3 regions of the Tumebacillus sp. BK434 genome follow, and region 2 is predicted to be linked to each of the others. Evidence: predicted binding sites of a transcription regulator. Region 2 holds the regulator's gene; each other region holds the start of a gene.
What was found. Region 2 encodes LexA, which represses DNA repair genes until DNA is damaged. Its sites were predicted from a motif close to CGAACATATGTTCG; they were not measured.

Region 1: a site for LexA is predicted at 1,649-1,662, ahead of EV586_RS13005 (YolD-like family protein). Genes of this name have one in related genera too.
Region 3: a site for LexA is predicted at 1,430-1,443, ahead of ruvC (crossover junction endodeoxyribonuclease RuvC). Genes of this name have one in related genera too.

What each region holds. Positions count from the first base shown of each region.
Region 1 covers NZ_SLXS01000004.1:364,970-368,223, reverse strand. Annotated here, with positions in the region: gene EV586_RS13015 (DUF72 domain-containing protein) at 1-796, opposite strand, end outside; gene EV586_RS13010 (DUF2225 domain-containing protein) at 844-1,515, opposite strand; gene EV586_RS13005 (YolD-like family protein) at 1,723-2,037, shown strand; gene EV586_RS13000 (class I SAM-dependent methyltransferase) at 2,092-2,766, opposite strand.
Region 2 covers NZ_SLXS01000001.1:695,929-699,182, reverse strand. Annotated here, with positions in the region: gene glnA (type I glutamate--ammonia ligase) at 1-1,156, shown strand, start outside; gene lexA (transcriptional repressor LexA) at 1,240-1,863, opposite strand; gene fabG (3-oxoacyl-ACP reductase FabG) at 2,090-2,830, shown strand; gene EV586_RS02240 (winged helix-turn-helix domain-containing protein) at 3,023-3,254, shown strand, end outside.
Region 3 covers NZ_SLXS01000004.1:14,861-18,114, forward strand. Annotated here, with positions in the region: gene EV586_RS11795 (phosphotransferase) at 25-981, shown strand; gene ruvC (crossover junction endodeoxyribonuclease RuvC) at 1,489-1,992, shown strand; gene ruvA (Holliday junction branch migration protein RuvA) at 1,989-2,615, shown strand; gene ruvB (Holliday junction branch migration DNA helicase RuvB) at 2,629-3,254, shown strand, end outside.

The DNA.
Region 1 (3,254 bases), on a different contig from region 2:
GCAGTTCCATCATATCAAACGCATTTTGCACCGCATAGTTGGAAAAGTTGTTGTTCATCAGCACGTGCACGCGCTGCGCCTGCCCGGACAGCTGCTGAATCTTCGGCACCCACTCCGCCAGCTCCTCCTGCCGGTAGTGGTAGCGAAACCGCTCGCCGGCATGCTTGGCGTCTTTGATGTACCAGGTCTCCTCGTTGCGTCCGTGAAAGCGCAAGAGCGCAAGCGACGGTTCTGTCACTTCTGCCACCGCCGGGATCGAAGCGTCGCCGATCTGCGGCTCATCGACGATCGTGTTGACGATCTCTTCGCCGCGCAGAAACTGCAGCGTCTTCGCCCGCATCTCGCCTTCGAACCACGAGCGGTGGCGAAACTCCACCGCCAGGGTCAGGTCGTGGAAATAATCCCGGCAGACGCGCAGATAATCGACATGTTCCCGATTCAGCACGAACCACGGCGGCAATTGAAACAGCAGCGCCCCGAGCTTCCCCGACTCCACCATCGGCTGGATCGCCTGCCGAAACTGCGGAAACAGCTCCGCCCGCTCCTTCGGCCCCCGCGACCGCTCGTGGCCGGTCATGCCCTTAAACGCTTTCATATTAAACGTAAAGCCGGGCCCGGTCGTCGCAGCCCAGCGCTCCACATACTTCGGATTGGGAATGGCGTAAAAGCTGGAATCCACTTCGACCAGCGGAAAATACCGCGCATAGTATTCCAGCCGTTCATTTGGCTTGACCCGTTTCGGATAAAAATCTTCATGGTCGCCCCACGCACACGTCCCGCACAGCACGGTGGCCACAGCCGTCACCTCCCTGCCTGCATTATAGTGGAAAAAGGGGCCGGGGCTCAACCCGACATCTGCTGCATTTCGCGCATCAGGGACCACTGTTCGCGCGCCATGCGCACGTACTTCGGCAGCGCCTGTTTGTCGCTGATCACCTGATTAAAATATTGGATCGCTTCCTTCTGCTCGCCCATGCGGCGGTGCAGTTCGCCGAGCAGATAGGTCATCCGCCCGTCGGTGTCGATCGTGCGGTCATTTTCATACGCATAGGTGTAAAAATCGAGCGCATCGCGCAAAAAGCGCTCTTCCTGCCCGTGTTCCCCCAGCTCCCGGTACAGCCACGCCACCTGCAGGCAGAGGCCGCCGACGGTGCGCTCCGGCTCGTCCATGAACTGCGCGCAGAACACGGCGAGCTTAAACGAGACCACAGCTTCCATGATCGAGCGCAGGCTGCCGTACTCGCGGGGGACCCAGCGCGAAACAACATGCTGGCGGTAACGTTCGCGCTTATACGCCGTAATCTTCGGTTTTGTCTTGTCCAGAAACGCATATCCGCACTGGCCGCAGACATTGACCGCATAGTAATTTGGATTCACATCTCTATAGATCGCGTAGAAGTCACCTTCCACCTTTTGGGTTTTTACGTGTTTGGATAGGACTTTTTTCGTGGTATAGACATGAGTACATAGCGGGCACGTAATCTTCCGGTCATAGAACGCATCTGCCAAAAACATGACGATATCATCCCCACTCATAAAAATTAGGACTTATGTCCCTATAGTCTCATGAATGGCAGCTTTCGACAATATACTCTTCTCGTTGACGTGCGGCAGGGAATTGTTTTCTGTACAGAGATCGCGTATAATGAGAACAAATGTTCGTTATCGTAATATTGTACTCGTCCGCAGTCACACTTTATGTATAGGGAGCGATCGAATCGTATGAACCGTGGAAACAAGCTTTGGGAAGGTCACCGCATGATTCTGCCTGAACACCGCACCCGTCTGTTGGAACGGGAGACGCAGCCGTACTCGGCGCCGGTCATGACCGAAGACATGCAGGAGGAGATCGAAATTCGGGTTCAGGAAGCGATGATGCACCGCAAAGCGCTGCGATTTGTCGTCGGCGAGTCGGACGGCGAGCACACCGTGGAAGGCCGCGTCGTCGCCTACAAGCCGGATACGCGAAGCTTGCAGATCTGCAACGAATGGGGCAAGTTTCTGCTCCCGATCCAAAACATCGTGCGCGTACTTTAAGCCACACATACCAAGCGGCCTGCCGAGTCACCGGCAGGCCGCTTTTTCCCGTTTTTATTCAGTTACCGGCTTGTGCGCGGCAAATCCATACAGCATCGCTACCGACGCCTGCAGCACCCAGTTCGCCGCGAGCAGTTCCACCGCCAGAGGAGGCACTTGCGGCGGGTACCAGCCTTCCTGCGTCTGGATCGCCAGCCCCGCTTCCTCCAGCAGGCGCGACAGCTCCCACGGCATCAGCATGTTATGCGGCACCGCCTCGCCATACAGCCGCCGGAATGCCGACTGCCGCGGCCGCGTGTACGGGCCCAGCGTCACGGCAACGATAATGCCGCCCGGCTTGACCACGCGCGCCATCTCGCGGACGATGCCGGCCGGATTGGCCGACCACTCCAGCGACGTGCAGGCGAACACCGCGTCAAACGAATCATCGGCGAACGGCAGCGGGTCGCATTCGCTCACACAGCACTCCACCCCGCGCCCACGCGCCAGTTCCGCCATCGCGGGCGACTGCTCCACGCCGACTGCCGCATAGCCCCGTTCCAAGAGCCGCCGCGTGCTGACCCCCGTCGCGCAGCCCACGTCCAGCACACGCCCTGTCTCTGGCACCATCCGGCAGAAAAACTCCAGCACCGCCCGCCGCGGCCCTTGCTCCCAATCCCGTTCCGTCCCGGCTTCCCATTCCTCCGCATGCCCGTTCCAAAATTCCACACTGCCCGTTGCGTCTGCCATGATCTTCCTCCGTTCTTTTCCCCGTATTCTCTCTCATGTTATACTAGCAACGACAGTCTTTGAAAGGAGTAGATTCCCGATGAACCAAAAGCTCGTCCGCACCATCTCCCTCGTCCTCGCGATCGCAATGCTAGTCTCGCTCCTCTATTCGATCACCTACAGCCTGCTGTAAGAGCAGTGTGATAAAAGCAAAACCGCCTGCCCTGAGAAGGGACAGGCGGTTTTTTTATCGTAGATTAAACAGTTGACCCAACAAGATAATCGCGAGAATCAAACCTGTAAACGTGAGCAGTATTTTCAGTGCGTACCAAAGTCTCGCTCGCACATCAACTCGTTGAGAGGGTGAAGATTTTAGATAAAGAACGATGTACCCACTTGTAAAAAGTATTCCAAACAGGATAAACGATCCAACTAATACAGTCTTTATCACTTCTCTCGGGAACTCAAGATACATCAGCACTAACGTTGCCGCCAATCCGAAGAACATC
Region 2 (3,254 bases):
CCGCATTGAAGAGTCCGACATGTACCTCTACCCGGACCTCAACACCTGGCTGATCTTCCCGTGGGAAACGGAGAAAGGCTACAAGGTAGCCCGCCTGATCTGCGACATCTACATGCCGGACGGCACCCCGTTCCCGGGCGACCCGCGCTCCACGCTGAAGCGCGCGCTGGAAGACGCAAAAGCGCTGGGCTTTGACACGATGAACGTCGGTCCGGAGCCGGAATTCTTCCTCTTCAAACTCGACGAAAAAGGCAACATCACCACCGAAGTCAACGACCAAGGCGGCTACTTCGACCTCGCACCGGTCGACCTCGGCGAGAACTGCCGCCGCGAGATCGTGCTGACGCTGGAAGAGATGGGCTTTGAGATCGAAGCTTCCCACCATGAAGTTGCAGTCGGTCAGCATGAGATCGACTTCAAATACACCGACGCTGTAACTGCAGCGGACAACATCATGACATTCAAACTGGTCGTCAAAACGATCGCCCGCAAGCACGGCCTGCATGCAACCTTTATGCCGAAGCCGATCTTTGGCATCAACGGTTCCGGTATGCACTGCCACATGTCCCTGTTCCAAGGCAGCACCAACGCATTCTACGATGAAAGCGACGAGCTCGGCCTGTCTCAACAAGCGAAGCACTTCCTGGCTGGCATTCTGCTCCATGCACGCGGCTTTGCAGCGATCACCAACCCGACCGTCAACTCCTACAAGCGTCTCGTTCCGGGCTATGAAGCGCCGTGCTACATCGCATGGTCGGCGAAGAACCGTTCGCCGCTGGTGCGCATCCCGGCCTCCCGCGGCCTGTCCACCCGCGTCGAAGTTCGCAACCCGGACCCGGCTTGCAACCCGTACCTCGCGCTGGCTGCGATGCTGCAAGCGGGCCTCGACGGCATCCGCCGCGAGCTGAAGCTGGTCGATCCGGTCAACCGCAACATCTACGTGATGAACGAAGAAGAGCGCCTCGAAAACGGCATCCTTTCGCTGCCGGCTTCCCTGAAAGAAGCGATCGACGAGCTGCTCGCAGACGAAGTTATCGTCAATGCGCTGGGCGAGCATGTCATCGCGCACTTCGTCGAAGCGAAGCAAATCGAATGGGATATGTTCCGCACCGCCGTCACCGAGTGGGAGCGCAACCAATACCTGACCACGTACTAAGAGCGATAAGCCCCTCATCTCGGCGAGATGAGGGGCTTTTCTATGCATGAAAAAACCCGCCCGGAAAGGGCGGGTTACGTATTTTACATGATCTCGCGGAAAACGCCGATCACTTTGCCAAGGATGGTGACATTGCGGTAGCGCATCGCGTCCATGGTCGGATTCTCCGGCTGCAAGCGGATGTGGTCGGCCTCGCGATAGAAGCGCTTGACGGTCGCTTCGTCGTCTTCGGTCATCGCGACGACAATCTCGCCGTTGTGGGCGGTGGACTGCTGGCGGACGATGACGAGGTCGCCGTCGTAGATGCCGGCATCGATCATCGATTCGCCGACGACGTTGAGCAGGAAGACGTTGTTATCACCGACAAAGCGGGTCGGCAGCGGGAAGTAGTCTTCCACATTTTCGATCGCGGTGATCGGCATCCCCGCCGTGACGCGGCCGACGATCGGCGCCATCACGGTCGAGTATTCAAAGCGGGAATCGGACGCTCCCTCTTCATCGAGCACCTCGATGGCGCGCGGCTTGGTCGGGTCGCGGCGGATCAGACCCTTCTGCTCCAAGCGGGCCAGGTGGCCGTGGACGGTGGAACTGGATGCAAGGCCGACCGCTTCTCCGATCTCACGCACCGATGGCGGATACCCCTTGTCTTTGACTTCTCGTTTGATAAAATCCATGATTTCCTGTTGCCGCTTGGACAGCTTGATCATTGCAGAATACACTCCTTGACTACATGGTATGAGAACTCTATGATGATGGGAAAATATGTTCGCAGATTCGATGTTGAAAAAATTATACCACAGCTTGGTAACAGATACAAACGTAAGTTCTTATTTCCGACATTCTTCCGATTTTTCGGACAGGTGCAACTGGCATGTAACAACGAATGGTATAATTCGATCAGCAGAACAGGCTCAACATGGAGGGAGAACGCATATGCGCTTACAAGACAAGACAGCAATCATCACCGGCGGAGCGAACGGCATCGGCAAGGAGACGGCCATCCTGTTCGCACAGAACGGGGCGAAGGTGATCCTCGCCGATTTTGATGAAACGAACGGCGCGCTTGCCGTCGAAGAACTGCGCGGGCTCGGCGCAGAAGCTCATTTTGTAAAAGCGGACGTGTCCTCGTCCGAAGACGTCGAGCAGATCGTGGCCGCCGCGCTCGAAAAGTTCGGCCGCGTCGACATCCTCGTCAACAACGCCGGGATCACCCGCGACGGCTTCCTCGTCAAGATGGAACAGGAGCAGTGGGACCAAGTGATCGGCATCAACCTGACCGGCGTCTTCCTCTGCACGCAGGCGGCCGCCAAGGTGATGATGGCGCAGGGCAGCGGCGTGATCCTCAATGCCGCATCGGTCGTCGCCCAGTTCGGCAACGTCGGCCAGACCAACTACGCGGCGACCAAGGCGGGCGTCGTCGGCATGACCAAGACATGGGCGAAAGAGCTCGGCCCGAAAGGCGTGCGCGTCAACGCGGTCGCACCGGGGTTTGTCGCCACCAACATGACCGGCAAAGTGCCGGAGAAGGTGCTGCAGGCGATGCAGATGCAGACGCCGCTGCGCCGCCTCGGCCAGCCGCGCGACATCGCCAACGCCTACCTGTTCCTGGCGTCCGATGAAGCGAGCTTTATCAACGGCGCAGTGCTGGCGGTCGACGGAGGCTTGAGCTTCTGATGAGGATGGCGCGGTTTCCATGGCTGGGAGGCCGCGTCCGGCATCATGCCGGGCGACACGGGATTCAGCAGGAGATCATCGAGACCAAGGCAGGCTGTCGGTGGCAGTCTGCCATTTTTTTGCTGTATCATTTTGACAAACGCCGCATAACGTAATAATATATTTTTACGAAGCACAAAGTTTTTAGGGGAGGTGAGGGAGCTGATCCAAGAGACCTGGTATGTGGAACTGCCGGAGCAGGCCACCGCGCTGCTCAACCCGCTCCGGGCGGAGATCCTCTCGAAACTCACCGATCCTGCGTCGGCTGCCGAAGTGGCGCGCATGATCAATGATACGCCGCAACGCGTCAATTATCATCTCAAAGCATTGGAAAAAGTCGGGCTGGCGCGGCGTGTCGGCACCCGGCAGGTGCGCAACCTCGTCG
Region 3 (3,254 bases), on a different contig from region 2:
GAGAGGGGGTGCCGGGATGGGACTGTGCTGACAGACAGCCTGCTCGCGAAGTTGGAGCGGGCGTATGGACTCACGTTTTCCCACGCGGTCAAACTGCGCACCGTGACCGGCGTGCGCACCAGCGGCGGCGCGATGATTCTCAAACGCTATGAAGGCGAAGGCATGAAAAAGCGGCTCGACGCGCTCGGCACTGCGCTCGAAGTGGTCGTGCGAAGCGGCGTGGAGATCGCCCCCTATGTCAAGACGAAAGAAAACAGCGCCTACATGAGCGATCGCGGCGCGCTGTGGACGTTGCAGCCGTGGCTTGCCGGCCGGCATCTTTCGCTGCACGATCGCAGAGAGCGCCACGCGGCTGCGGCGGCGCTGGCCCGCCTGCATCGCGTGCCGACCGCCCGGCAGGTGGAAAAGTCGTTTTATCTGCGCGTGCCGCCGCTGTGGGAAAAGTACCGCCACCGGCTGGAGCGCGCGCAGGACGCGACGCTGCGCACGATCGCCTTGCGCGATCTGTGGCGTCCGTTTGCTGAGCGGGCGCGCCAGGCGGTGCGCGATCTGCAGGGGCCGAGCTTCTTGCGGGCGCTGGAGCGGGACACGCGGCGCGGGGCGCTCTGCCACCGCGACCCGGCGCCGCACAACTTCATCTGGCAGGGCGGGTCGGCGGCGATCATCGACTTTGACCTCGCCGGATTCGATGTGCGGGCGCATGACCTGTACCAATTGCTGAATCATGCCTTATATCTGAACGGACACGCGCCAGGGCTGTTTCAGGAGATGGTGGAGGCGTATGAAGGCACGTACCCGCTGTGCGAAGACAACCGGCGCCTGCTCCACGCTTTGATGACCTACCCGTCGCTGGTGATACGCGAATGGTATGATTTTGGCAAGAACGGCAACAAAAAAGCGCTGCTGCCGCGCCTCGAATGGGCGGCGCTCCAAGAGGAGAAGCGCTATGCGGAACTGAAAAACGAAAGGCACAGCCCGTAGCGGACTGTGCCTTTTTGCCATGTACCTGCTGCTATTGAACGTTGACGTTGGTGCCCTGGTCTGAGTCTTCTCCAGCGTTTTCGTTCTCTACCGACGCGATCATCGTCAGTCCAAACCCTAATGTACCTACCAACAGAACAAGCGCGATCACTCCGGAAACCAAGACACCATCGCCCCTTTCACATCATCGAGTTCGTTATATAAATAGACGAATCGGACATGTAAAAGGTTTCAGATTATTAAGATGTTTTTTCGGGAAATTCTAGGAAAAGCCTGCCCTGCATATATACAGCAAAGCAGCATTTTTGGAGGGAGTTGCAGCATTTCCCCTGTTCCTCCTCATCTTACGTCGAAAGTGAACGATTTATGACAGCTGGAGTCGGGAGGGAAGCTACATTATGTCTACCTGTAACTGCCATGGCTTTCTCGCGGGATCTATGTTAAAAAGGAAATGTATGTTCGGCATCGAATACATTCCTACCGAACGTCTAAGGAGGAATTGCCAGCATGCGGATACTTGGAATCGACCCCGGATACGGTCGAACCGGATACGGCGTGGTCGATTTGATCGGCAACCGATTGAAACCTGTGGAGTACGGGTGTGTGGAGACGAAGCCCAACACGCCGATTCCCGATCGGCTGGTCGAGATCTACGGCGCCATTCGCGAGATCATCCAGCGGCATCAGCCCGATGCGATGGCGGTCGAACAGATTTTCTTTGCCAAGAGCGTAACGACTGCGCTCGATGTGGCCCAAGCGCGCGGCGTGGTGCTGCTCGCAGCACGCGAGGCCGGTCTCGCAGTCGCAGAATATACCCCGATGCAAGTGAAGCAGTCGGTCGTCGGCTACGGAAAAGCCGAAAAGAAACAGATTCAGGAGATGGTGCGCATGCTGCTTGGGCTCGCCAAAATCCCCAAGCCGGACGATGCGGCAGACGGCTTGGCGATCGCGATCACCCACGCGCACACCGCTCCCCTGCAAAGCCTTGCCGAAAGGAAGTTGAAGCCGTGATCGCATTTGTTGAAGGCGTCGTCGCCTATGCGGAGCTCGACCATGTGGTGATCAACGTGAACGGTGTCGGGTACCGCGTGTTCGTGACCGGCACCACCGCGTTTCAAATGAAAGAAGGCGAAACCTTGCGCCTGTTCACTCACCATCATGTTCGGGAGGACGCGCATCTTTTATACGGGTTCCGCACGAAAGAAGAGAAAGAGCTGTTCAACCGGCTGATCAATGTGAACGGCATTGGGCCGAAAGTTGCACTATCGATCCTCGGCGCAGGCACTCCGGACCAGTTTGTGTTTGCCGTTCGCTCCGAAGATGTCAATTTCCTGACCAAACTGCCGGGCATCGGCAAGAAAACGGCCCAACGCCTGATCCTTGATCTCAAGGAGAAGCTGGACGATCTGGCCACCCTGCTGCCCGTGCCGCCGCTGTCCAGCGGAAAAGGCGCGGTGAAGGCAGCGCCTGCATCTAAAGGACTAGGAGCCGAGTTGCATGAAGCGTTGACCAGTCTCGGCTATACTGAAAAAGAAGCGCATGAGGTTGTCCGAAGCCTTGCGGAAGAGATAACTGAAGGTGTTCCACTTGAAAGCCTGATCAAGCTCGCTCTGAAGCAAATGATGCGCCAATAAGGAGAGGTATTTCGTGGAAGATCGGTTCGTCACATCTCAACCCTTGCAGGAAGACAGCGATCAGGAGACGCTGCGCCCCCGCTATCTGCACGAGATGATCGGGCAGCGCAAGGTGCGTGAAAACATGAAAGTCTATATCGAAGCGGCGAAGATGCGCCGGGAAGCGCTCGATCATGTCCTGCTGTACGGTCCCCCCGGCCTTGGCAAGACGACGCTTTCCAACATCATCGCCAATGAGCTTGGCGTACACGTGCGCGTCACATCCGGCCCGGCGATTGAACGCCCGGGCGATCTGGCGGCACTTTTGACCAATTTGCAAGAAGGCGATGTGCTGTTTATCGACGAGATCCACCGCTTGAACAAAAGCGTAGAGGAAGTCCTGTATCCGGCGATGGAGGATTATGCGCTCGACATCATCATCGGAAAAGGGCCGGCGGCGCGCTCCGTGCGCCTTGACCTGCCGCCGTTTACCCTCGTCGGTGCGACGACGCGGGCGGGGATGCTGTCCCTGCCGCTGCGCGACCGCTTTGGCGTCGTCTGCCATCTGGAGTATTACGACAATGAAGATCTGCAGAAGATCATCGTCCGCACCGCTGAGATTCTCGGCGTGCCGATCGTGCCCGACGGCGCGCGGGAGAT